3 regions of the Mesorhizobium sp. LNJC391B00 genome follow, and region 2 is predicted to be linked to each of the others. Evidence: riboswitches for the same ligand, from Rfam matches in the RefSeq annotation. Region 2 holds a riboswitch; each other region holds the start of a gene.
What was found. A riboswitch is a leader RNA that binds a small molecule or an ion and turns the genes downstream of it on or off. The one in region 2 is predicted to bind thiamine pyrophosphate.

Region 1: linked by a shared signal. The riboswitch ahead of thiC (phosphomethylpyrimidine synthase ThiC) and the one ahead of X750_RS147445 (YkoF family thiamine/hydroxymethylpyrimidine-binding protein) in region 2 are both predicted to bind thiamine pyrophosphate.
Region 3: linked by a shared signal. The riboswitch ahead of thiB (thiamine ABC transporter substrate binding subunit) and the one ahead of X750_RS147445 (YkoF family thiamine/hydroxymethylpyrimidine-binding protein) in region 2 are both predicted to bind thiamine pyrophosphate.

Annotation. Positions count from the first base shown of each region.
Region 1 covers NZ_AYWI01000006.1:33,853-39,033, reverse strand. Annotated here, with positions in the region: gene thiC (phosphomethylpyrimidine synthase ThiC) at 1-1,507, opposite strand, end outside; TPP riboswitch at 1,611-1,727, opposite strand; gene X750_RS149285 (acetyl-CoA carboxylase biotin carboxylase subunit family protein) at 1,951-3,255, opposite strand; gene hemA (5-aminolevulinate synthase) at 3,825-5,036, opposite strand.
Region 2 covers NZ_AYWI01000006.1:485,267-490,447, reverse strand. Annotated here, with positions in the region: gene X750_RS147415 (hypothetical protein) at 1-180, shown strand, start outside; gene X750_RS147420 (DUF1236 domain-containing protein) at 523-852, shown strand; gene X750_RS147425 (hypothetical protein) at 951-1,166, shown strand; gene X750_RS147430 (DUF2934 domain-containing protein) at 1,259-1,498, shown strand; gene X750_RS147435 (hypothetical protein) at 1,642-1,893, opposite strand; partial or broken gene X750_RS147440 (GSU2403 family nucleotidyltransferase fold protein) at 2,144-2,548, opposite strand; TPP riboswitch at 2,744-2,856, shown strand; gene X750_RS147445 (YkoF family thiamine/hydroxymethylpyrimidine-binding protein) at 2,847-3,455, shown strand; gene X750_RS147450 (ABC transporter permease) at 3,711-4,553, shown strand; gene X750_RS147455 (ABC transporter ATP-binding protein) at 4,550-5,181, shown strand, end outside.
Region 3 covers NZ_AYWI01000011.1:1,537-6,717, reverse strand. Annotated here, with positions in the region: gene thiP (thiamine/thiamine pyrophosphate ABC transporter permease) at 1-1,442, opposite strand, end outside; gene thiB (thiamine ABC transporter substrate binding subunit) at 1,663-2,670, opposite strand; TPP riboswitch at 2,714-2,828, opposite strand; gene X750_RS141660 (thiamine diphosphokinase) at 2,991-3,650, shown strand; gene X750_RS141665 (ABC-F family ATP-binding cassette domain-containing protein) at 3,652-5,181, shown strand, end outside.

The sequences.
Region 1 (5,181 bases), 450 kb from region 2:
GGCCCTTCGCCAGGTCGGCGGCGTGGGCGGCTATCTTGTAGGTGATCACGCCGATCTTGACGTCGCTGCGATCGGGAAGGCCGAGATGCTCCTTGGGCGTGACGTAGCAGAGCATGGCGGTGCCGAACCAGCCGATCATCGCGGCGCCGATGCCTGAGGTGATGTGGTCGTAGCCCGGCGCGATGTCGGTCGTCAGCGGTCCGAGCGTATAGAACGGCGCCTCGTCGCAGACGGCGAGTTGCTTGTCCATGTTCGCCTTGATTTTGTGCATCGGCACGTGGCCAGGCCCCTCGATCATCACTTGGCAATCCTTCGCCCAGGCGATCTGCGTCAGCTCGCCGAGCGTTTCCAGCTCGGCGAACTGCGCCGCGTCGTTGGCATCGGCGATCGAGCCTGGACGAAGGCCGTCGCCGAGCGAGAAGGAGACGTCGTAGGCTCTGGCGATCTCGCAGATCTCGGCGAAGTGCTCGTAGAGGAAGCTTTCCCGGTGATGGTGCAGGCACCATTTGGCCATGATTGAGCCGCCGCGCGAGACGATACCCGTCACCCGGTCGACGGTCAGCGGGATGTAATGCAGCCGCACGCCGGCGTGGATGGTGAAATAGTCGACGCCTTGCTCGGCCTGTTCGATCAGCGTGTCGCGGTAGACCTCCCAGGTCAGATCCTCGGCAATGCCGCCGACCTTTTCGAGCGCCTGGTAGAGCGGCACCGTGCCGATCGGCACCGGCGCGTTGCGCACGATCCAGTCGCGGATGTTGTGGATGTTGCGGCCGGTCGACAGGTCCATCACCGTATCGGCGCCCCAGCGGATCGCCCACACCATCTTTTCGACCTCTTCCGCCATCGACGATGTGACGGCGGAGTTGCCGATATTGGCGTTGATCTTGACCAGGAAATTGCGGCCGATGATCATTGGCTCGCTCTCGGGATGGTTGATGTTGGCGGGAATGATCGCCCGTCCGCGCGCCACCTCGTCACGCACGAATTCGGGCGTGACGAAATCGGGCAGCGTCGCGCCGAAAGCCTCGCCGTCGCGCTCAAGCTTGCCGCGCAGGATCTCGCGACCAAGGTTCTCGCGAATGGCAACGAACTCCATTTCGGGTGTGATGATGCCGGCGCGCGCATAGGCAAGCTGCGTCACCGCCTTGCCTGCTTTGGCCCTGAGCGGTCGGTGGCGGATGGGAAATTCCGGCGTCAGGCGTTCGCCCGTCGCGAATCCGTTGTCCTCCGGCCGGACATGGCGGCCGTCACAGTCCTCGACATCGCCGCGCGCCAAGATCCATTCGTGGCGAAGCCGGGCGAGGCCCTTTTCGATGCTGGTTTCGACAGCCGGATCGGTATAGGGGCCCGACGGATCGTAGACGGTAACGGGCGGCTCGCCGGCTGTCGGATGGACGGAGATTTCGCGCATCGGCACCCTGATCTGTGGGTGGAGAGCGCCCGGCTTGTGGATCTTACGCGAGGCGGGCAGCGGTCCCGTCGAGACGGCGGGGGTGAGGGCATTCATCTTGAGGCTCCTTTGCTCTTGCATTGGAGACCCAGTTCTGTGCCGGAAGGATGAAAAGACGCTTCTGTCGACCTGCCGAAACAGGACCTCGGGCGTAAACTCCCGCAAAGCGCTTGCACCGTCCCTACGCCAGTATGAACTGGATCAGGTTCAACGGGTCACTGCGCCGCGAAAGCCAGCAGTATCTCAGCCCCTTGCCGGGACTCCCCTGGTGAATGCCTCAGGTTGAACGGGCCGGGGTTGTCTTGTCAAGCGCATGTTCGTCCTGCGGCGGCGGTGGGCGGCAATCAAATTGGGCCCAAATTGGGCCGACGGCCTCGCCACGGGTCGCGGAGAAGTTCCGCGGGAGATAGGGCAGGTGTGGCCAAAGCTGCATTTGCCTCGTCAAACTTGATGTGACATTGACGTAGACGGAACTGCTGCGTTTCAAGGATCTTAAGCCGTCAATGCCTGATCGGAACAGAACTGGTGGGCCGCCCGAACGCCCCACAAACATCGTGCTCTCGATCACCTCCTATTGTCGCCGGAAAAGGGGTGATCGACCAATCGATCAAGTCGACCGCTCGCTGAAGGGCGCCCTCGGTTTCAGCACGGCTGGGCGAAGTGGCAATGACATGTCCAATCCAGTCTCGGAAATCCCCCTTCCTGACGATCGGTGTCTTGGGTTCAACATTCAATTTGACCTCGGCCACACCTGATATAGCAGCTGCCTGAGTGTCGCCACCAATCCAGTCCAGGGTGCCATCTTGATCAGGAAGCAGGAATCGCGCGGCCGCAGTATGTGAATGCTTTTTGCGCAGATCCCATTCCTCGCCAATGACAAGCTTGATGTGCTCGGTGACGAGGTCGACACCGTAAGCTAACTGGACCAGTTGAGGGTCGGGCGCGCCACTAAGACGCGGATTGACTTCAATGACAACTGGACCGCGTTTCGTGCACCGGAGTTCAATGTTAGTTGGCCCCCAGCCAAGGCCGAGAGCCCGCAAACAGCTCAGCGAAACATCGGCGATGCGCTCACGCTCCTGATCGGTTAGCAGGGCCGGATATGTCACCTCACGTATGACGAAATGGGGGAGGGGACCAAAGTCATTGGCGCAAATCGCAACGACCTCATTCCCCATAACATTAATGCTATAGAACGGGCCCTGTGCGAATTCTTCGACGAGTATTTTCGGTGTAGACCGCCATATGTGCTTTCCGCCCAATAGATAGGTCGTATGTTCGGCTACGTCTTCGAGGCTGCGGCACAATCGGACACCGATGCTGCCGCTGCCTACTGCCGGCTTAAGAATCACGGGCAGGCCGATCTCTGCAGCCGAGCTTTCTACCTCCGCCGCATTCGTTGCCAACCGATAAGCCGGTATTGGAACGCCGGCCTGCGCGAGGAGTTGGCGTTGCTTGAATTTGTCGCAGCTTCGTTCAATCGATTCAGGGTTCGGTCCCGGTAGATCGAAATGCCGGCAAAGCTTGCCAACTGTCGCATAGATCGATTCATGGTCCCCGGCAAAGCCAGTAATGCCAGCAATGTCGTGGGTAGCACGCAGCCGCGAAGATTCGCGGACCAACGCTTCGAGATTGCCAGTGTCGACACGGATTGCCTCAACGTTTTCCGCCGAAAGATAGTCGTACCGAGGTGGATCAGCCGTCAGAGTAATTGGATGAAGACCAAGACACTGAGCCGCTTGGACGTATAGCTGACCAGTACCCCTATGGCCTTCGACCAATATGAGCGCTCTTCTTCTTACCATTGCTGTTAATCCCGATGTTGCGTGCTGGCGGCGGTCCGAGGGTACCGGCGTCACTTTTATGGCCGTGCCGGACCTCAGACTCGCGGTGCCGTACCATTGTCAACGACTGACGGTTGTAAAAATCTTGTAAATTGATTTGAAGGATCTGTTGCAGCGTTGTTGATTAGGGCGGCGTCGGAGGCTTGCTCCGTTCAAACCAGGTTAGCTGGGGTTGGTGTGTGATCCCGTGGGCCTGGGCGTGACCTACCCCTCGGGTAGGCACGCCAAGCCACATCAAACTCGCAGCACAAGAACATGCGCTCTGGTCATACCGGCTCATGGTGAGCCCTGAATCTGGAACCGGCCCGATGTGTAAGCAGCGAGTCGTCAAACGGCCCCATTCAATCATGGAGTCACATCATTTAAGATCGCGAAAGCTGTCATTGCGGGTTACGGAACTGCTTTCCGTTGACATTCGAAGATGCGATCGGGCGTCAGAACCGGATCGCGGACCGCCGCTTCCACCTCGGCGAGCCCGGCTGATATAATCAGGTCTGAGGCTGCGCGCCCTGTCGTTCCCAGCATTTACATTAGGCAGCCTTGCCAAGATTGTCCCGCTGCAGAACCTGCCTGAGCGCATCGACGAACGTCCGAATATCTGTCGTACTATGGGCAGGCGTAACCGTCACCCTGAACCGCTCGGTTCCCACCGGAACACTCGGCGCCAGAATTGGCTGAACGTATATTCCATGCTGATCTAGAAGCTGGCGGGACGCTTCCTTGCAACGGAATGGATCACCAATAAGCACAGGAATGATGTGGCTTCGGGTCGGCATGACGGGGATGCCCGCCTCTTTCAGCAGTCCGACTAAAAGTTTCGTTTTCCGGTGCAGATCAATTCGTTCTGAATCTGAATCGCGAAGATGGCGCAGCGCTGCCAGCGCACCAGCCGCTAGGGCTGGCGCAAGCGCCGTGGTGAAAATGAAACCGATCGAGAAGCTTCGTATGCTATCAACAATGGAGGCAGGTCCGGTCACATAACCCCCCATCGAGCCGAACGCCTTACCTAGCGTTCCTTCGATGATGGTTGGACGATCCATGATGCCAAGTTCCGCGGCAATGCCGGCGCCTTTCGGACCGTACATTCCCGATGCATGAACTTCATCCAGAAACGTCATTGCGCCAAATTCGTCCGCCATGTCACAGATATCTTTGATCGGTGAAATGTCACCGTCCATTGAATATACCGATTCAAAAACAATGATCTTGGGTCTTGCAGGATTTACACTGCGCAGAAGCTCCCGCAAATGCGCAACGTCGTTATGCCGGAAGACGCGCTTTTCGGCCCGGCTGTTGCGGCATCCACTAATAATTGAAGCGTGGTTGTGCTCGTCAGAAAAAATAATTGTGTCCGGCATCAAAGATGCCAATGTACTCAATGATGAATCGTTTGAGCTGAAGCCGGAAACAAAAATCAATCCTGCTTCCTTATTGTGGAAACCTGCAAGCTCCCGCTCGAGCAACACGTGATAATGGTTGGTGCCACCAATGTTGCGGGATCCTCCCGATCCTGCGCCGTTGGCATCGATGGCGCGCTTCATTGCCGATAGCACTTTGGGGTGCTGCCCCATACCGAGATAATCATTAGTGCACCAAATGGTTATCTCTTTTCGGCCGTCGGGCCTATTGAGCCAGGCCTTTGGGAAGTTGCCAGACTGACGCTCCAGATCGGCAAATTCACGATACCCGCCACGGCCTTTGAGTTGCTCGATTCTTCCGGCGAAATACTGCACATAATCCAAATCAATCTCCTGTTGGGAAGCCGTTTTTCGGCGCGCTCAGTGCTGCTTCACAGCGCACCTGCGCCGGCCCATCGCGTCGCATCCCTCGACAAGCACCAGCAAGATTGGATTTCGACTACGCGCTTGATCTTGCGGGGGTTTCGGC
Region 2 (5,181 bases):
GGTCAGAAGCCGCCGGTCGGCAATGGCGGCGGCGAATCGACCAGCACGCTCGGTCCCTGCGGCGGCGTGCTGCAGCCGCCGCCCAGTGGTGACCAGGGTATGACGCAGCCGCCGCCGGACCAGGGCAAGACGCCGGTGATCAAGCCTGGCGAGGTGCCTGGGCAGCCGCCGAAGCAATGACCTTTGCTTGAAACTTCACGGCGTGGCACGAAGGCGGTCGGTTCCGGTCTTGGCCGGGCGACGCGGTCACCGGATCAATGCCGGCGCCGGCCGCGATCGCCACCGGAATTTGGAGCCGTGCATCATCCACGTCGAAGGTCTCCTGAGGGATTGTGCTTCAATGCGAATCTTGCGGGTGCGGGTTCTGCTGGCATGACCGGGAAGCCGATCAATTTAGTCTCCGCTTGCGGAACAAGACCGTACCGGCTGCGTTTGCCTCCAGGAGCCCGCCACCTCGATCTGCGCTGTTTTCGCCTCATGCGGGAACACGGCGGAGCTCGCCAACAACGACAGGAGACGAAGATGAAAACCATCCTTATTCCCGCCGTCGCCGGGCTCGCCATGATCGCTGGTATCGGCATTGCCGCCGCCGACGAGGTCATCGTCACGCAGCCGGCACAGCAGCAGGTGATCATCACCCCGGAACAGCGCACGGTCGTGCACCAGTACGTAAAGAAACATCCGCTTGCCTCGGTCAATCTGCTCGGCGTCGAATTGAATGTCGGCACTGCCTTGCCTGACACTGTCGAGCTGCAGGAGGTTCCCGACGTTCAGTACAGATACGCCGTCGTCGACAACCATACCGTGTTGGTCGACCCCAGCACGCGCAGGATTGTCGAGGTGGTCGAGTAACGCTCGACAACCTAACCATTCATCGGTGATACGGCCCTGTCGTTCTTCCTAAAAGGGCGGCAGGGCCGAATGACGAAGATGATGAAAGGAGAATTGCCATGTTGCCGCATGTCGAGACCCCGAACTCCGCCAATGTTGCGGCGTGTTGCGACAAGTTGCTGGCCGAGCGCAACACGGCGCTGTTATCGATGAAGGAAGCGATCGCGCTCCTGCGGGAGCGCACCGGCACCGATCGTTCGGATGCCGACCTCGCGGGGCTGATCGTCAAGAAAGCGGCGCTGCTCGGCGTTGCGGTGATTTCCGACCCGCGCTGAGATGTCTCGTCACTCAAGACGCCGGCCGAATTTTCGGCTAATGTTTTCGTGGAATCTGGACCAACCGACCGGACCCAACCACGGAGGCTTAAGTGACGGACGACAAACAGGACCGCATTCGCCAGCGCGCGCACGAGATTTGGGAAAAGGCCGGCCGGCCTGAAGGCGCGCATCAGGAACACTGGGAGCAGGCCACGGCTGAAGTCGATGGCGCGGTCGCCAAGCCAAAAAAGGCGGCGAAGAAAGCTGACGCCAAGCCCGCCAAGGCAGCCGCCAAGCCAAAGGCAGCGAAGCCTGCCGCCGCAAATTCCGGCAGAGCCAAATCGAAATAAGGCCAGTCGAAATAAAGCAAGGCCGGAATTCGCTGGCCGGGCCATCCTTGGCGCCCGCCGTTCAGGCGCGCCCGAGCCTCTCAACCTGACGAATTGCGCCTGCGATGGGCAGCGCAATTCCTTGTGTTTGGCGACAGGCGCCCTCATGCCTCCCAGGCATAACTCGACAGCGCAAAGCGAATACCGGCAGCTGTCATGGCCAGTTCGCATTCGGTGATCTGGCGCAGGTGGCGCAGATAGCGCGTCACGGTCTGTGGCAGCCAGCCGGCGCAGGCCTCGACATAGGCGCGGCTGTGAACAAGGGTGCCGGTCGACAGCCTCTCGTCCTTCTCGGCAACGACTTTCAGATATTGGCGGATGAAGCGGATGTCGTCGGCGATGTCCTGGCTGGCCATTCGCCAGGCCCCGGCGAGGCGTTCGCACTGATCGAATGACAAGGGCAACATAGGGGGCGGCAATAAAGGCGGCGGCAACGACGGGGGTGACAGCAAAGGACGAGAGAGATCGGCGAAGGCAACATGGTTCGCTGTGCTCAAGGACATTCCTCTCTGCGAAAAGAGATATCGTACTTTATGTACGAATGAGCGTCAAGCCAATTTCGTACGATTGGGACGATGGAAATGAATATAGCAGCGGTCGCTTCAGCTAATCCCGCATCGTGAATCCTTCAGCAGTCGCACCAATTTCGCGGAGGGATTTCCCCAGGATGGTGTTGACTGTTTCCCTCGTGGCGGCGTCGAACAGGTTCAAGCCGCCCCGGATCGTCTCGCGCCAGTTTTCGCCCCTCTCCCACGCTTCCATGAAGGCGAAGGCAAGGTCGTCCTGGCGACGCGTGGCTTCGAGCGCTTGGGTCAGCAGGCGCGCTTGATGGAGATCCTTCTCCCGCTTGGCGCCAGCGCTCGGCCCGCGTCGCGAGGCGACGATCAGCTTGTGGATGGCGTAGCGCTGGGGCGAGGGGACCAGCACAGGCAAGCCCGAGCGATGCAGCAGCACAGTTCGGATGGGGTCGCGGATAAGGAAATCCAGAAACCGTAAGGGCTGCGCGGAGGCTCTGCCGTTTTCTTATAATTACGTTTATCAGCTTGAATTTCAACGCAGTTATAAGAAATTCGTGGAAATCTTATAACGCAACGAACTGACGAGTCGCTCTGAACGCCCGGGCGCCCGGCCCGTCTGGCCCAAAACACTTTGCCGCAGTGCCTTCAACAAACGGCTTCCCCACTGTCGCGAACAATGCTTTAACCCGCTCATCCACAGGGGTGCTCCGTATGGTCGGGGCTGAGATGAGGGCGGCAAGCCTTCGGACCCTAAAGCTGATCTGGATAATACCAGCGGAGCGAGGCGGGCGATGTTTTCAGGCGCACAGATTTCCCTTTATCCCATGACCGACGATTTCGTCGGCGTCATCCTCGGCGCGCTCGGCGCGCTCGATCCCTGGCGCGACCGGCTGCGGATCGAAACCGATGACATCTCGACCCTTATGGTCGGGCCGCCCGAGGTGCTGTTTCCCGCCATGCGCGACCTGTTCGTCGCGGCGGCCAAAAGCGGCAAGCACTGCGTGCTTTCGGCGGCGGTCTCGCGCGGCTGTCCGGGCGAGCCCGACGATCCGATCTGCCGCTCCGACGAGACCGGCGGCCCCGCCATTCCGCTGGACGAGCGCAAGATCGCCGCGATCCGCGCTGTCCAGGCCACGCCGTCGACCGGCCAGCCGGTGGCGGCGCAGTTCTCGCTCTACGTTATGGGCACGGGCGACCATATGGACGAGATCTACGGCTGCATCGATTTCCTGAAACAGTCCGGCGTCTTTGAGCGCTCAAAGAACTTCTGCACCAAATTGCGTGGCGATGCCGGTGCGGTGTTTGCCACGCTCAACGAGGCCTTCTGCCGCTTCGGCCCCGGCGCCGGCCACGTCACCCTCGACATCACGATCTCGGCGAACAGCCCGAGCGCCGTCTGAGCCGCGGCTCAAGCGTCGTTCCTCGAGGATATTGCCGTGGCTGGTTTATCTGACCCATTGCGTGGAGGAGATGCCTCTGACACCTCAGCACAAAGAGGAGGGGAGCCATTGGCGATTGGCGAAGACCGCGATGCCCACGAATCTCCCCCCTCGAGCAGGAGATGGCCGGCAGGCCAGAGGGGGTCCCAGCGCGTGGAGCGCCGACGTCCTTTTCGCATCGGCAAGGCGTGGGCGCTCTATGCGAGACGACCCCCTCTGTCGCCTTCGGCGACATCTCCCCCTCGAGGGGGGAGATTAGCCGCAGCCATCGCCAAGACCATCCCCGCCGCCTGCGCCTCCGCCCTGCTCCTCGCGGCGTGGGAGCTCTACGCCCGCTATGGTGGCGCTGCGCCCACCATGCTGCCGGCGCCGTCGCGCGTGCTGCAGCAGGCCTGGGAGCATCGCGCCGCCCTTGCCGACAACACGCTGCCCACCATCCGCGCCACATCAGCCGGCTTCGCCTGCTCGTTGGTCGCTGCCTTCGTGCTTTCGGCGCTGGTCGATTTCTTGGCCCCGCTGCGCCGCGCGCTGTTTCCGCTGCTGATCGTCAGCCAGACCTTGCCGCTGGTCGCGATCGCGCCGCTCATCGTGCTGTGGTTCGGCTTCGGGCTGATGCCAAAAATCCTGCTTGTGGCGCTCGTTACCTTCTTCCCGATGATGGTGGCGCTGGTCGAGGGTTTTGCCGCGACCAGCAAGGCGATTTCGCAGATGCTCGCCACCATGGGGGCAGGGCGCTGGCGCATCTTCTGGCTGGCGCGCCTGCCTTCGGCGCTGCCCTATTTCTTCGCCGGGCTGCGCATCTCCATCACCTACGCCGTCGTCGGCGCGATCTTCGCCGAATATGCGGGGGCGGCGAAGGGGCTGGGCATCTACATGCTCAATGCCAAGAACAACTTTCGGCCCGATCTGGTGCTCGCCGCGGTCGCCGTCAGCGCCGCGCTCACGCTTGTCTTGTTCGCCATTGCGGTGCTCGTCCAGCGCTTCGCCATGCCTTGGGAGAATGCAGGGAGCGAAAGCCGCGACGGCAAGGTTGAAGCTGCAGAAGAGAACCGTCAATGACGCGGCTCGAACTCCGGGACATCAGGAAGAACTTCGGCGCGCTTGAGGTGCTCGCCGGCATTTCGCTTCATGTCGCGGCCGGCGAGTTCGTCTCCATCCTCGGCCCTTCCGGCGCCGGCAAGTCGACGCTGTTCCAGTTGCTGACCGGCGCGCTGAAAGGCGAGGGCGACATGCGCTTCGACGGCGCGCCATTGCAGGGCAGCCCCTTCGCCTTCATGCCGCAGCGCGACGCGCTGATGCCGTGGCGACGCGTCATCGACAATGTGACGCTGGGGCTGGAGGTGCAGGGCATGAAGCGCCGCGAGGCGCGCGCGTCCGTTGCGCCATTGTTCGCTGAGTTCGGCCTTGCCGGTTTCGAGCGCGCCTGGCCGGCCGAGCTTTCCGGCGGCATGCGCCAGCGCGCCGCCCTTTTGCGCACCGTGGTGCAGCAGCGCGACATGCTGCTGCTCGACGAGCCCTTTGGCGCGCTGGATGCACTGACCCGCGCGGGTATGCAGCGCTGGCTGGAAGGCATGTGGCAGCGCCACCGCTGGACCGCGCTGCTGATCACCCATGACGTGCGCGAAGCCGTCTACCTCTCCGATCGAATCTATCTGATGTCGGCGCGGCCGGCCCGCATCATCGGCGA
Region 3 (5,181 bases), on a different contig from region 2:
AACAGCGCGATGACGCCGAGATCGCCGAGCGACAGCGCCATGGCGAAGGCAAAGCCGGTGGCCAGCGGCCGCCGGAGCGATGGCCAGTCGACCAGAAGCAGCCGGTTCCAGCCCGCAATGCCGAGCTGCGCGCACAGCTTTTCGTGGCGCTCGCTCGCCGCATCATAGGCCGGGCGCATCGCGCGGATGGCAAAGGGCATCGCCATCACCGCATTGACGGTGACGACCATGACCGGAGCGATGGCAAAGACATCGCTGACCGTGCGCAGCAGGAGAAACCAGCCGGCGCCGATGACAATGGGCGGCACGACGAGGACGAAGCCGGCGCCGGTGTCGGTGGCATGTTCGAGCAATGAACGGGCACTGGACCGGCGGCGCAGCGACAGTGCCCGCCGAGCCATGATCAGCGACAGCGACAGCGCCACCGAAAGTAGCGCCGCCGAGAGGGCGAGACCGGCGCTGGTCAGGGTCGCCTGACGCACGGCACTCTCGCCCGCCAGCCGGCCGAGATCGGCGTCGAGGCCGGACGCGACGGTGGCCGCCATTGGTCCGGCGACGAACAGCAAGGCGAGCACGATCAGGACGGCGTTGAACGCTGTTTCTGCTTTGCCGGCCAAGTGATAGCGGCGCGGCGCGACAGGCAAATTGGCGTCGCCGGTCACATTGGCGCCGAGCCGCGTCAGCGCCGGCATGACGGCAAAAGTCAGCGCGATCTGCAGCACCGTCAGCGTCACCGCCCGCGCCGGATCGAAGTCGAAACGCAGTGCCTGATAGATGGCGACTTCCAGCGTCGTCGCCGCCGGCCCGCCGCCGAGGATCAGGACGATGGTGAAGGAGGTGATGCAAAGCATGAAGACAAGCCCCGCGACGCCCGGCAGCGCGGCGCGCAGCACCGGCCACTCGATCAGCCGGAAGGCTGGCCTCGCCCCCATGCCGAGCTGGCTCGCCAGCCGCCATTGATCGGCCGGCACCGTGCCCAGCGCTTCGAGGAACAGCCGGGTGGCCAGCGGCAGGTTGAAGAAGACGTGGGCGACGAGGATGCCCGGCAGCCCATAGATGTCGGGCCAGCTCTGGCCACCGATCGCGGCGAAATAACCGGCGCGGCCATAGAGCGCCAGTATGCCCAGCGCTGCGACAATCGCCGGCAAGGCAAGGGGCACAGTAAACAGCTGCAGGATGAAGCCGCGTCCGAAGAAGCGCGGATGCCGCGACAGCGCGCGGGCGACGAACAGCGCCGGTACGACGGAAAGCAGCATCGAGAGCGCAGCCTGCCAGAGCGTGAAGCGGACAACGCGCAGGAGATAGAGGTCAAAGGCGGACGCGGCGCCGGAAAGGTCGTGCGCGCCTTCGCGGATAAGGCCGGCGAAGGCGCCACCGATCAGCAGCGCGATTGCCGCAAGCGCGACAATGCCGGCCGTGATGCGGGGGTCAGAGCGTTGCACTCTTTACCGGGCGTCGCGTTCCTTCGCGCCCCCCTCTGTCCTGCCGGACATCTCCCCCACAAGGGGGGAGACCAGCTATTTCCGCGCCCCGCTTATTCCTGCAACCTTGGCGACTGGCGAAATCGCCGACGATAGCCAATCTCCCCCCTCGTGGGGGAGATGTCCGGCAGGACAGAGGGGGGCGCCGTAGGGCACTCATCTTTCGATCATACAGCCAAAGCTACTTGCTCATCACCGCCAGCCATTCATCCACCCAGGCCTTGCGATTTGCCGCGACCTCTTCCGGGCTGAACAGCAAGGTCTTCGCCGGCTTGACCAGCCTATCAAAAGCCGGATTGAGCGGCTTGTCGGTTTTCCCGGCCGGGAACATCCAGTTGGTCTCCGGAATGACATCCTGGAATTTCGGCCCGGTCATGAAGGCCAGGAACTTCGCCGCCAGCGGGCTCTTCGCGCCCGTGGTGGTGATGCCGGCGACCTCGACCTGCAGATACTCGCCCTCCTCGAACGACGCCGCCTGGAAGCGCCCGGTGTTCTCGGCCACCATGTGGTAGGCCGGCGACGTCGTATAGGAAAGCACCATCGGCGCCTCGCCCTTGGTGAACAGGCCATAGGCCTCGCTCCAGCCAGGCGTCACCGTCAGCACTTTGCCCTTGAGTTTCGCCCAGGCTTCCGGCGCCTTGTCGCCATAGACCGACTTGACCCACAGCAGCAGGCCGAGGCCCGGCGTCGACGTCCTCGGATCCTGGATGACGATCTTGTCGGCGGCATCGCCCTCGACCAGTTCCTTCAGGCTCTTCGGCGGGCTCTTCAGCTTTTCGGTGTCGTAGACGACGGCGAAATAACCATAATCATAGGGCACGAAAGTGTCGTCGCTCCAGCCGCCCGGCACGTTGTTTTCAGCCACCGCGCCATGTCGGACAAACAGGCCGGAAGCCTTGGCTTCCGCGGTGAGGTTGGTGTCGAGGCCAAGCACGATATCTGCTTTGGTCGAGGCACCTTCGAGCTTGACGCGGTTGAGCAGCGCGACGCCGTCGGCGACCGAGACGAAGTCGACGCTGCAGCCGCACTCGGCCTCGAATTCCTTCTTCACCTGGGGGCCTGGACCCCAGTCGGCAGTGAAACTCTCATAGGTATAGATCGTGAGTTTTTCCTGCGCGCACGCAGGGCTTGCCAGTAGCGAAACAGCAAGCCCCAGCGCTGGGACAAGACGGGACAAAAAAATGCGCATCGGCGCCTCCTTCATTCGTGTTGAAAGGAATTGAGGCGTCGGGCTGTCCGAAGCGTCTAATCCCTCCGCCGGTACAAACCGGATCAGGTTCAGCGGGTTGGCGAGACTGCCTCTCAGCCGGTCCGCGAAGATCGCGTCCGGCACCCCGTTAGAGCGTTTCGACACATAGGCCCGGCCAAGGTGCCACGCAAGCGGAAGTTTGCCCGAGCATGATCCCGGAAAGTGGAATCCGTTTCCGGAAAAAGATCATGCTCCAACAAAGAGTGACGGTGCCGCTCGGCCTTCCGTTTCGTCGGCGGGGCTGGTAAGGGCCAGCGGATATGAGCACATTCACCATCCTGCTTGGCGGCGATCTCGTCCGCACGCCGCGGCTCGACCGCCAGGTCGCGGGCACGCGCGTCATCGCCGCCGACGCCGGCATCGGTCATTGCCGCCTGATCGGCCTGATGCCGGAGCTGTGGGTCGGCGATTTCGATTCTGTGCCGGCGGACCTGCCTGCCGATCTCGCCGCCGTGCCGCGGGAGGTGTTTCCTCCCGAAAAGGACAAGACCGATGGCGAACTGGCGATCGCGGCGGCATTGGAACGCGGCGCCACCAGCCTGGTGCTGGCCGGCGCTTTCGGCGGCAAGCGCGCCGACCACGCCTTCCTGCATCTGGCGCTCAGCCTTCAACTGGCAGAGACAGGCACAAAAGTGCTGTTGACCAGCGGAGCGCAGGAAGGCGCCCCTTTGCTGCCCGGCAAGGCCGGCTTCGACTATGCCGACGGAACGCTGTTTTCGGTGCTCGGCTTTTCCGATCTTTCGGGCCTCACCGTGTCCGGCGCGAAGTGGCCGCTCGACCATGTCGAGGTCGTGTTCGGCTCGTCGCTGACCATCTCGAACGAGGTCAAGTCCAACAAGACCGGGGGCGGCCTCGAAATTGAGCTCGGCCATGGCCGCGCGCTGCTGCTCGCCCACCCCTACCCCTTGCCTGAAAGCTGACATGGCCCCGCCCCTTCTCAACCTCGACGGCATAAGACTGACCTTTGGCGGCACGCCGCTGCTCGATGGCGCCGAACTGACGGCGTCCGCCGGTGACAAGATCGCGCTCGTCGGCCGCAACGGCTCCGGCAAGTCGACGCTCCTGAAGATTGCCGCCGGTCTGATCGAGCCGCAAGACGGCGAGGTCTTCCGCCAGCCTTCGGCAACGGTGCGCTATCTCCCGCAAATGCCCGACATGGACGGCTTTGCCAATGTGCGTGCCTATGTCGAGGCCGGGCTTGGGCCTGCCGACGATCCCTACCGCGCCACATATCTGATGGAGCATCTCGGCCTCGCCGGCACGGAGAACCCCAACGATCTCTCCGGTGGCGAGGCGCGCCGCGCAGCACTTGCCCGCGTCATGGCGCCCGAACCCGATATTCTGCTGCTTGACGAGCCGACCAACCATCTCGATTTGTCGATCATCGAATGGCTGGAAGAGGAGCTCGTCCGGACGTCTTCGGCGCTGATCGTCATCTCGCACGACCGTCGCTTCCTCGAACGCGTCTCGCGCGCCACTGTCTGGCTCGACCGTGGCCAGACCCGCCGCCTCGACAAGGGCTTTGGCCATTTCGAGGAATGGCGCGACCTTGTGCTGGAAGAGGAAGAGCGCGAACAGCACAAGCTCGGCCGCCAGATCGTGCGCGAGGAGCATTGGCTGCGCTATGGCGTGACGGCTCGCCGCAAGCGCAACATGCGCCGCCTGGGCGAACTGCAGACCATGCGCCAGCGTTTTCGCGGCCATCGCGGCGCCGAGGGCTCGGCCACCATGGTGGCCAGCGACGCCGCCGAATCCGGCAAGCTGGTGATCGAGGCCAAGAACATCGAGAAGAGTTTTGGCGACCTGACCGTGGTCAAGGGCTTCTCGACCCGCATCCAGCGCGGCGATCGCGTCGGCCTTGTCGGGCCGAACGGCGCCGGCAAGACGACGCTGTTGAAGATGCTTACCGGCGAGATGAAGCCCGATGCCGGCTCGGTGCGGCTCGGCACCAATCTGGAAATCGCCAGGCTCGACCAGGAGCGCGAGGCGGTCGATCCGGCCGAGACCCTGGCGCAGTATCTCACGGACGGGCGCGGCGAAAACCTCGTCATCAATGGCGAGCAGCGCCATGTCGTGTCCTACATGAAGGATTTCCTGTTCAAGCCGGAACAGGCGCGCACCCCGGTGCGCGAGCTGTCCGGCGGCGAACGGGCGCGGCTGCTCCTGGCGCGTGTTCTGGCGCGGCCGGCCAACCTTCTGGTGCTCGACGAGCCGACCAACGATCTCGACATGGAGACGCTGGAACTGTTGCAGGAACTTGTCGCCGGCTTTGCCGGCACGGTCATCCTGGTCAGCCACGACCGCGACTTCCTCGACCGCACCGTCACCAGCATCATCGCCCCGGACGGAGGCGGCCGCTGGATCGAATATGCCGGTGGCTATTCCGACATGCTGGCGCAGCGCGGCGGCACCCGGCTCGACGACCGCAAGGCGCGCGCCAAGGCCGAAGCC